DNA from 2 places in the Kitasatospora sp. NPDC057904 genome. Region 2 is predicted to be linked to the other one. Evidence: riboswitches for the same ligand, from Rfam matches in the RefSeq annotation. Region 2 holds a riboswitch; the other holds the start of a gene.
The links. Region 2 has a riboswitch for glycine ahead of gcvT (glycine cleavage system aminomethyltransferase GcvT). Riboswitches for the same ligand answer to the same signal wherever they lie in the genome.
Positions count from the first base shown of each region.

Region 1 (5,346 bases), on a different contig from region 2:
CTGGAGCCTGCTCTGCAACGGTGTCCTCATGTTCGAGGACACCGGAGAGCTGCTGCCCGACGGCCGGGTGATCGCACCGCGCCGCCCGGTCGCCCACGCGGCCTGACCCGCAGTCCGACCCGCGGCCTGACCCGCGGTCCGACCGTACGCACGCACCATCAGCGGGGGCAGTCCACGAGAACGGGGCAGGGCCCCGGCGAACGCACCGCCGGGGCCCTGCCACTCACGCCTGCCGGATCCGGCTCAGACGCCGTACTCGTCCAGCGGCGGGCACGAGCAGACCAGGTTGCGGTCGCCGTACGCGCCGTCGATCCGGCTGACCGGCGGCCAGTACTTGTCCGCCGGGTTCACGCCCGCCGGGAAGACGGCCTCCTGCCGCGAGTAGCCGTGCGCCCAGTCGCCGGCCAGGGTGGCGGCGATGTGCGGGGCGTTGCACAGCGGGTTGTCGTCGGCCGCCCACTCGCCCGAGCCGACCTTGTCGATCTCGGCGCGGATCGCGATCATCGTGTCGCAGAACCGGTCGATCTCGTGCAGGTCCTCGGACTCGGTCGGCTCGATCATCAGCGTGCCGGCCACCGGGAACGACATCGTCGGCGCGTGGAAGCCGTAGTCGATCAGGCGCTTGGCGATGTCGTCCACCGTCACGCCCGTCTCCTTGGTGAGCGGACGCAGGTCGATGATGCACTCGTGCGCGACCAGCCCGCCCGGCCCGGTGTAGAGCACCGGGAAGTGCGGGGCCAGGCGCTTGGCGATGTAGTTGGCATTCAGCACGGCGACCTGGGTCGCGTGCTTGAGGCCCTCGCCGCCCATCAGGCGGACGTACGCCCAGGAGATCGGCAGGATCGCGGCCGAACCCCACGGCGCCGCCGAGATCGGGCCGACACCGGTGGCCGGGCCGGCCTCCTCCTGCAGCGGGTGGTTCGGCAGGTACGGCGCCAGGTGGGCGCGCACCGCGACCGGGCCGACGCCCGGGCCGCCACCGCCGTGCGGGATGCAGAAGGTCTTGTGCAGGTTCAGGTGCGAGACGTCCGCGCCGAACTTGCCCGGCTTGGCGAGGCCGACCAGGGCGTTCAGGTTGGCGCCGTCCACGTACACCTGGCCGCCGGCCTCGTGCACCAGGGCGCAGATCTGGGTGATCTCGGTCTCGTACACGCCGTGGGTGGACGGGTAGGTGACCATCAGCACCGACAGGCTGTCGCGGTGCTTCTCGATCTTGGCCTTCAGGTCCTCGACGTCCACGTCGCCGTCGACGAGGGTCTTCACCACGACGACCCGCATGCCGGCCATCACGGCGGAGGCCGCGTTGGTGCCGTGCGCGGAGGACGGGATCAGGCAGACGTCGCGCTGGGTGTCGCCGTTGGCGTGGTGGTAGGCGCGGACGGCCAGCAGGCCGGCCAGCTCGCCCTGCGAACCGGCGTTCGGCTGGATCGAGACGGCGTCGTAGCCGGTGACCTCGACCAGCTGCTGCTCCAGCTGGCGGATCAGGGTCAGGAAGCCCTGGGCCTGGTCGATCGGCGCGAACGGGTGCAGCTGGCCGAACTCCGGCCAGGTCACCGGCTCCATCTCGGTGGTCGCGTTGAGCTTCATGGTGCAGGAGCCCAGCGGGATCATGCCGTGGTCCAGCGCGTAGTCCCGGTCCGACAGGCGGCGCAGGTAGCGCAGCATGGCGGTCTCCGAGCGGTGGCTGTGGAAGACCGGGTGGGTGAGGTACTCGTCCTCGCGCAGCAGCGCGGCGGGCAGCGCCTCGGCGGTCTCGGCGGCCTCGACGGCGGGCACGCCGAACGCGGCCCAGACGCCGGCCAGGTGCTCACGGGTGGTGGTCTCGTCGGTGGAGACCGAGATCCGGTCCTCGCCGTCCTGGTACACGTTGATGCCGTTGGCGCGGGCGGCGGCGGCGATCTCGGCGGCGCGGCCCGGGACGACGGCGGTGACGGTGTCGAAGAACTCGCCGTGCAGGAGCTCGACACCGCCGACCCGCAGGCCCTCGGCGAGGGCGGCGGCGTAGCGGTGGGTGCGGCGGGCGATGTCGGCCAGGCCGTCCGGGCCGTGGTAGACGGCGTACATCGAGGCCATGACGGCGAGCAGCACCTGGGCGGTGCAGATGTTGCTGGTGGCCTTCTCGCGGCGGATGTGCTGCTCGCGGGTCTGCAGCGCCAGGCGGTAGGCGCGGTTGCCGTCCGAGTCGACGGAGACGCCGACCAGGCGACCGGGCAGCGAGCGGGCGTACTCGGCGCGCACCGACAGGTAGCCGGCGTGCGGGCCGCCGAAGCCCATCGGCACGCCGAAGCGCTGCGAGGTGCCGCAGGCGATGTCGGCGCCGAGCGCGCCGGGCGACTTGAGCAGGGTCAGCGCCAGCAGGTCGGCGGCGACCGCGACGATCGCGCCGAGGCCGTGGGCCTGCTCGATGACGGGGGCGAGGTCGCGCACGACACCGGTGGCACCCGGGTACTGGAGCAGCACGCCGAAGACGCCGCGCTCGGCGATCTCGGCCGGGATGCCCTCGGAGAGGTCCGCCACGACGACCTCGACACCGGTGGGCACGGCGCGGGTGTTGATCACCGCGACGGTCTGCGGCAGGGTTTCGGCGTCGACGAGGAACACGCCGCCCTTGACCTTGGTGACGCGGCGGGCCAGCGCCATCGCCTCGGCGGCGGCGGTGGACTCGTCGAGCAGCGAGGAGCCCGAGGTGGGCAGGCCGGTCAGGTCGGAGACCAGGGTCTGGAAGTTGAGCAGCGCCTCCAGGCGGCCCTGGGAGATCTCCGGCTGGTACGGGGTGTACGCGGTGTACCAGGCCGGGTTCTCCAGGACGTTGCGCAGGATCACCGGCGGGGTGAAGGTGCCGTAGTAGCCCAGGCCGATCATCGGCTGGAGCACCTGGTTGCGGCCGGCCAGTTCGCGCAGCTCCGCGAGGACCTGGGCCTCGCTGCGGCCGGCGGGCAGGTCCAGACCCGTGATGGAACGGATCGCCTCGGGCACGGCGGTGGCGGCGAGCTCGTCCAGCGAGCCGTAGCCGACCTGCGCCAGCATCTTCTCCTGCGCGGCGGCGTCGGGGCCGATGTGGCGGTTCTCGAAGGGGCTGGCCTGCTCGAGCTCGGTGAGGGTGACGGCGCCGCTCGGGCGTCCCGCGTTCGACTGGGCGTTCATGGTGGTCGAGGCCTCCTGGTCACGGACCGGCGGGGGTACGCACGCCGGTCGGCCTGCACCGCTGCGGACAGCGGGTGGGCCTGGTGGCGGGCGGACCCGACAGGCCTCCCCCTCTGTCATCGGGACCTGAGAGCTTCGCCCGCGCGGCGCGCTGTGGGCGCTCCGCCGGCTTGCACCGTCGGTGAGGGTGGTGGCCGTCGGCTCCCTCGCCGGCGGTCCTGCCCTGCTTTCCAGAGTGACCTATCCCACACGGTACGGATGCCTGAGAGATTCCGGGGAGGAGTTGCTCCTTCGGCGCCCCGGCCAGCGGCTTTCGCCTTCGGGGACTCTCCCGAGCGGGCTCGGCGGTCGCGGCCCAGGGTACCAGCGGGAGCCCGTTCGATCACGGGTGTATCCGGTCACCCGGGGTCTACGCGCGTCCCCCGAACGGCCCACCCCGCAGCCCGTCCGGACGCACCCCGCTCGCGGCCGTCCGGTTGATGGCTTTTGGTGTGAAGTGGCGGACGGCACGGCTGCTCCGGCCGCCGTCCTGCGGGAGTTCCGCAGGCGCAGCGCACTGGAGGAAAGAGTGCAAACCGATATCGACCCCCGCGACCTCATCGGCCACAAGGCGGTCGACCGCAACGGAGACAAGATCGGCACGGTCGACGAGGTGTACCTGGACGACGCCACCGGCCAGCCCGAGTGGGCCGCCGTCCGCACCGGCATCTTCGGCCGGGACGCCTTCGTCCCGCTCACCACGAGCGAGTTCTCCGGCGACGAGCTCCGCGTGCCGTACGACAAGTCGCTGGTCAAGGACTCGCCGGACTTCGGCGTCGGCCAGCACCTGTCGCCGGCCCAGGAGCTCCAGCTCTACCGCTACTACGGCCTCGACACCCCGGTGAACGGCCGGCCGGTGAACGGCGACGCCGGACCGCCGCAGCCCGACCTCGACTTCGGCACCACCGCGGCCGCCACCACGACGACCGTCGCCCCCATGACCACGACCACCCTCACCACCGCTCCCACCACGACCGCCACGGAGGCCCACGTGCGGACCCTCAGCACCCCCGCGCCGACAGCCGCCCCGATGGCGGCCGCGACCACGACCGCCCAACCCCCCGTCGCCCAGCCCGCCGTCCAGCCCAAGCCCCAGAACGCCCCGGCGACCGAGGCCCCGTCCGCCCCCAGCGGCCCGGTCGAGATCACCTGCCGCGAGGAGCGGCTGGACATCACCACCGAGTGGCACGTGCTGGGCACGGCGAAGCTGCGCAAGTACGTGACGAGCGAGCAGGTCGAGCGCCGGGTCCCGGTGGTCCGCGAACGCGTCCGGGTGGAGCGGATGCCGGTGGGCGACGCCGAGCGGGCGGCCCTCACCGAGAAGGAGATCGCCGAGGCGGTGGAGGAGGTCACCCTGCGCGAGGAGCGCCCGGTGGTCCGCAAGTACCTCGCCCCGATCGAGCGGGTCCGACTCGTCGTCGAGCGCTACACGGCGGAGGAGGTCATCCACGACGAACTCCGCCGCGAGAACGTCGAGGTCCACGACGACACCCCCGCCACCCCCAACGGAGCCCCCAACGGCACCCCCACCCCCAACGGCGCCTCCCTCCGCCCCCTGTCCTGAACCGCACCACCCAAAGGCTCCCGGCCCCCACCGGGAGCCTTTGCCATGCCCACCGACTCCCCCATCCCAACTCCCCACCCCCAGCCCGACCACCCCCGTCCGCCACACCGCACGACGCCCCACCCGACGACCCCCCTCCGCCAAACCACACCACTCCCCCCAACCCCCCACCCCCAGCCCGCCGCAGGCGCCCCCCACCCCCGCCCGACCACTCCCCTTTGCCAAACCTTAACCACTCGATATTTGACACTCTGAAGTATCTCCCTGCATGGTTATTTCAGTTCATTCACTATGTACGGGAGGAAGCAACCGTGAGTGAGGCACCACAGCCCACCACCGCGGCCGAGAAGCAGAGCACCACCCGGGTCCTGCCGGCCCTCATCCTGGCGATGCTGTCGTTCAGCGTGGTGCAGACCGCGGTCGTCCCGATCCTGCCGTCGCTGGCCAAGGAACTGGACGTCTCCGGCTCCAACATCACCTGGCTGATGACCGCCAACCTGCTCTCCGCCGCCGTGCTGACTCCCCTCCTTGGCCGCTTCGGCGACCTCCGGGGCCGCAAGCCGATGCTGCTGATCTCGCTGGCCGGTCTGGTCGCCGGT
Region 1 is NZ_JBHVOL010000011.1:328,196-333,541, forward strand. It holds gene ACFVSN_RS27590 (DUF5999 family protein) at 1-106, shown strand, start outside; gene gcvP (aminomethyl-transferring glycine dehydrogenase) at 244-3,144, opposite strand; glycine riboswitch at 3,385-3,488, opposite strand; partial or broken gene ACFVSN_RS27600 (PRC-barrel domain-containing protein) at 3,713-4,093, shown strand; partial or broken gene ACFVSN_RS27605 (YsnF/AvaK domain-containing protein) at 4,340-4,747, shown strand; gene ACFVSN_RS27610 (MFS transporter) at 5,059-5,346, shown strand, end outside.
Region 1: linked by a shared signal. The riboswitch ahead of gcvP (aminomethyl-transferring glycine dehydrogenase) and the one ahead of gcvT (glycine cleavage system aminomethyltransferase GcvT) in region 2 are both predicted to bind glycine.

Region 2 (5,346 bases):
GGAAAACGCCGAAGCCGACCTGACGCAAAGTCAAGTCGGCTTCTGGAAATGGGTTTTGGCGGGTTTAGCGGTTCAGCGCCCCGGGTATCCGGGCCACGGCCGCTGGGGCGGCTGCGGCTGCGGCTGCGGCTGCGGCTGCCCGTGCCAGCCCGGCCCGGTCTGCTGCGGGTAGTACGGCGGCGCCTGGTGGCCCGGCGGCGGCACCGGCGGGTAGGCACCGGTCGGCCGGGCGAGCCCGGCCGCCTCGCGGTCGTAGAACGGCCGCGCCTTGGCCCGCATCCACAACGCCACCGGGTCGTACTCGTCCGCCATCGCCACCGTGGACACCGCCAGCCCCTCCGGGGCCAGCGCGATCGCCCGCTGCATCAGCGCGCGCACCGCCTCCACGGCCGGCGGGGAGCCGTCGTACAGGTCCAGGCCGATGGCCAGGTACGGTTCGCCCACGGCCGGCTGCACCCAGGCCCGGCGCAGCGCCCGGACGGCCCGCACCTCGCGCGCCTGGTGCTCCAGCAGCGCGAAGAACTGCTGGGCGTTCACCTGCGGCTCGCTGAGCCTCAGCGGCCCGGCCGGCAGCCGGTCCAGGCCCCCCGCGATCCGCCGCAGGTCCGCCCACGGCACGCCGACCCCGCCGCCCGGGGCGTGCGGGTTCAGCCACAGGCCCCAGCGGGTGCGGTACAGCGACGCGGCGATCTCGCGCCCGGAGACGACCTCGTGGGCGCGCGCCCAGCCGGAGGCCGCCAGCTGCTCGGGGGAGGTGACGGCCGGCGCGTAGCCGTGGCCGCTGATCTCCATGTTCCCGTACTGGGCGTCCGGGCTGCCCGGGGTGCCGTGCCACAGCAGCATCCAGACCTGGCCCTCGGCCAGGGCGCGGAGCAGTTGCTCGTACGCCTCGTAGCGCTCCGGCGCGACCTCGCGCAGCGCGCGCTCCAGCACGCCCGGATCCGCGCCGGGGCGTCCGGCCGGTGCCTGGCCCCAGGGCCCCGGTGCACCACCGGACACCGCTCCCGCACTCATGCGCCCACCTCGCCGCGCCTCTTTCCTCACCTGCCGCCGGCCCGTCGGCCGTCTGCACGCACCCTATGGCGCGGCACCGGCCGACGCCACGGCGACGTGCCTACGAACGAACCCCGTCACACCCGCGCGTAGAACGGCAGCACCCGGGTGAGCAGCCACTCGACCACCGGATCGTCGGCGAGGTCGAGCAGCACGAGGTGGACGCCGCCGGGCAGCGGCGCGGTTCCCAGCGCGCGGCCGAGCGCCTCGTTCACCGCCGCCGGGTCGGCCGGGGCGGCCGGGTCCAGCTGCACGCCGATGAACATCACGGTCGGCTCGCCCTCGATGCTCGCGAGCGCGCGGCGCGCGGTCAACACTCCCGGCAGGGCGGCGAGTTCGGCCCGGCAGACGGCCAGGAAGTGCTCCGGGTCCTCCCCCGGCACGGGCTCGCGCAGCGCGACCCGGCCACCGGTCGGCGCCGAGGGGTCCTCCCAGCGGTCCTCGCGCGGACCGCGGCGCAGCTCGGCGACGCCCTGCGGCGGCACCGGGATGCCCACCGCGGCCTCGGGGTTGACGGCGATCCCGACGCCCAACGGCAGCCCGCGGGCGAACTCCCAGGCCGGGGCGACCGCGAACGCCATCCCCGGCGCCTGCTGGAGGAACACCTCCTGCGAGGAGAAGACCGGGACGTACGGCTCGCCGCCCAGCTCGATCGTCGGCAGGTCCAGCGACTGCCCCTGCGGGTCGCCGCCGGCGGGCAGCGGGATCCACACCTGGCTGCGGGCCAGCACCTCGACCACCCGCGGCGTCGCGCCCGGATCGCCCAGCGCGGCGGTGAGCACCTGCTCCAGCTCGTTGGCCGGCCAGGCCCCGCCCGGTGGCGGCGTGTCCGGGCCGCCCCACCCCTGCTGCTGCTCCACCGGGTACCCCATGCGCCCCTGTACCGCCCTCTGCCGGTCGGCCGCCCACTGCTGCCGACGCGCAGCAGTCTAGGGTGCGTGTTCCCTTGTGTGGCGTGTGGCCGGGTCCCCTGTGGGGTGTGACCGGGTCCCCCCTCCCATCGGTGCCGCGGACGTGCCATGATGTGCGCGTCCGACGGCGTCGTGCGCAGTCGGCCCCACTAACTCCATACCGGCCGCTCGAACCCGCGCGGGAGAGTCCGGAGTGCCCCGTCTGGTGGCACGGCCGGCGCCGAAGGAGCAAGTCCTCCCCGGAATCTCTCAGGCCCCCCTACCGCACGGGTTAGGCACATCTGGAAAGCGGCGCACGGCCTGTCGTGCGCCCACCCACGGTGCAAGCCGCCATCCTGTCCGGAAAGCTGGAAACAGCGACGGGCCGCTGCGCGGTGAAGCTCTCAGGTTCGACGACAGATGGGGAGACCCACGCCGCCGCATGCCCGCGCGCAGGAGTCGGTCCCCGAGCGGGTCCGGTCCGGCGCGTGCACCCCTGAGTGCCCAGACCGAGGAGTTCCCAGGCCATGTCGTCCCTCCGCCTCACCGCGCTCGACGCGCTGCACCGCGCCCTCGGCGCGACCATGACCGACTTCGCCGGCTGGGACATGCCGCTGCGTTACGGCAGCGAGCGCGAGGAGCACCTCGCCGTCCGCACCAAGGCCGGTCTGTTCGACCTGTCCCACATGGGCGAGATCACCGTGACCGGCCCGCAGGCCGGCGAGATGCTGGACCACGCGCTGGTCGGCTTCGTCTCCGCCCTCGGCGTGCTGCGCGCCCGCTACACCATGATCTGCGCCGAGGACGGCGGCATCCTGGACGACCTGATCGTCTACCGCCTGCGCGAGGACTCCTTCCTCGTCGTCGCCAACGCCTCCAACGCCCAGCTGGTGCTGGACGAGCTGATCGCCCGCGCCAAGGGCTTCGACGCCGTCGTCACCGACGACCGCGACACCTACGCGCTGATCGCCGTCCAGGGCCCGGAGTCCACCGCGATCCTCGCGAAGACCACCGAGGCCGACCTGCCCGGCCTGAAGTACTACGCGATCCTCCCGGCCCGGGTGGCCGACCGGGACGTGCTGCTCGCCCGCACCGGCTACACCGGCGAGGACGGCTTCGAGATCTTCTGCGCCCCGGCCGACGCCGAGCCGGTCTGGCAGGCGCTGACCGCCGCCGGCGAGGGCCACGGCCTGGTGCCGTGCGGCCTGTCCTGCCGCGACACCCTGCGCCTGGAGGCGGGCATGCCGCTGTACGGGCACGAGCTCTCCACCGACCTGACCCCGTTCGACGCCGGCCTCGGCCGGGTCGTCCGCTTCGACAAGACCACCAACGACGGCGCCTTCGTCGGCCGCAAGGCCCTGGAGAAGGCCGCCGCCGAGGCGGAGTCGACCCCGCCGCGCGTCCTGGTGGGCCTGGTCTCCGAGGGCAAGCGCGTGCCGCGCGCCGAGTACACGGTGGTCTCCGCCGACGGCGCCCCGATCGGCCGGATCACCTCGGGCGCGCCGTCCCCGACGCTGGGCAAGCCGATCGCGATCGCCTACGTCGACGCGGCCCACGCCGCCCCCGGCACCGCCGTCGCGGTGGACGTGCGCGGCAAGCACGAGCCGGTCGAGGTCGTCGCCCTGCCGTTCTACAAGCGCGCCCGCTGAGGATCTTCCCGGGCCCTCGGTCACCACTGATCCGCGACGAAGCCGTCCGCGCGGCGGCCCGCTTCGTCGTACCCGCTTCCCATCCTGGAGAATGACGCCATGAGCAACCCCCAGCACCTGCAGTACACCAAGGAGCACGAGTGGCTGACGGCCGCCGAGGACGGTGTCTCGACGGTCGGCATCACCAAGCACGCCGCGGACGCGCTCGGTGACATCGTCTACGTGCAGCTGCCCGAGGTCGGCGACGAGGTGACCGCCGGCGAGACCTGCGGCGAGCTGGAGTCCACCAAGTCGGTCAGCGACCTGTACTCCCCGGTGACCGGCGAGGTCGTCGAGGTCAACCAGGACGTCCTGGACGACAACGCCCTGGTCAACAGCGCCCCGTTCGAGGGCGGCTGGCTGTTCAAGGTCAAGGTGGAGTCCACCGACGAGCTGCTCAGCGCCGACGAGTACACCGCCTTCATCGGCGGCTGACCAGGCCCTTGGCACGGCGGGCCGCAGCGCGGCGGCCCGCCCCCCTCACCGCCCACCCGTCACCCGCCGCCGCCCTTCCGAGGGCGCACTTCGCGCGGCGGTCCCGATTCCTCCTTCGCCCCGGGAAGACCACACCATGACGGTTCTCAACGAATCCCTGCACTCGCTCGACCCGGAGATCGCCGCCGCGGTCGACGCCGAGCTGCACCGCCAGCAGACCACCCTGGAAATGATCGCCTCCGAGAACTTCGCCCCGGTGGCGGTCATGGAGGCCCAGGGCTCGGTGCTCACCAACAAGTACGCCGAGGGCTACCCCGGCCGCCGCTACTACGGCGGCTGCGAGCACGTCGACGTCGTCGAGCAGATCGCGATCGACCGCGTCAAGGCCCTGTTCGGCGCCGAGCACGCCAACGTCCAGCCGCACTCGGGCGCGCAGGCCAACGCCGCCGCGATGTTCGCGCTGATCCAGCCGGGCGACACCATCCTGGGCCTGAGCCTGGCCCACGGCGGTCACCTGACCCACGGCATGAAGATCAACTTCTCCGGCAAGCTCTACAACGTGGCCGCGTACCACGTCGACGAGAAGAGCGGCCAGGTCGACATGGCCGAGGTCGAGCGCCTCGCCAAGGAGCACCAGCCGAAGCTGATCATCGCCGGCTGGTCCGCCTACCCGCGCCAGCTCGACTTCGCCGAGTTCCGCCGCATCGCCGACGAGGTCGGCGCCCTGCTCATGGTGGACATGGCGCACTTCGCCGGCCTGGTGGCCGCGGGCCTGCACCCGAACCCGGTGCCGTACGCGGACGTCGTCACCACCACGACCCACAAGACCCTGGGCGGCCCGCGCGGCGGCGTCATCCTGTCGAAGGCCGAGTGGGCCAAGAAGATCAACTCCGCGGTCTTCCCCGGCCAGCAGGGCGGTCCGCTGGAGCACGTGATCGCGGGCAAGGCCGTCGCGTTCAAGGTCGCCGCGTCCGAGGAGTTCAAGGAGCGCCAGCAGCGCACCCTGGACGGTGCCCGGATCCTCGCCGAGCGCCTGCTGCAGGCCGACGTCGCCGAGGCCGGCGCCTCCGTGCTGTCCGGCGGCACCGACGTGCACCTGGTGCTGGTCGACCTGCGCAACAGCCAGCTCGACGGCCAGCAGGCCGAGGACCGCCTCCACGAGGTCGGCATCACGGTCAACCGCAACGCGATCCCGAACGACCCGCGCCCGCCGATGGTCACCTCCGGCCTGCGCATCGGCACCCCGGCCCTCGCCACCCGCGGCTTCGGCGCCGAGGACT
Region 2 is NZ_JBHVOL010000019.1:116,770-122,115, reverse strand. It holds gene ACFVSN_RS34825 (enhanced serine sensitivity protein SseB C-terminal domain-containing protein) at 73-1,014, opposite strand; gene ACFVSN_RS34820 (enhanced serine sensitivity protein SseB C-terminal domain-containing protein) at 1,131-1,925, opposite strand; glycine riboswitch at 2,134-2,239, shown strand; gene gcvT (glycine cleavage system aminomethyltransferase GcvT) at 2,471-3,592, shown strand; gene gcvH (glycine cleavage system protein GcvH) at 3,692-4,066, shown strand; gene glyA (serine hydroxymethyltransferase) at 4,203-5,346, shown strand, end outside.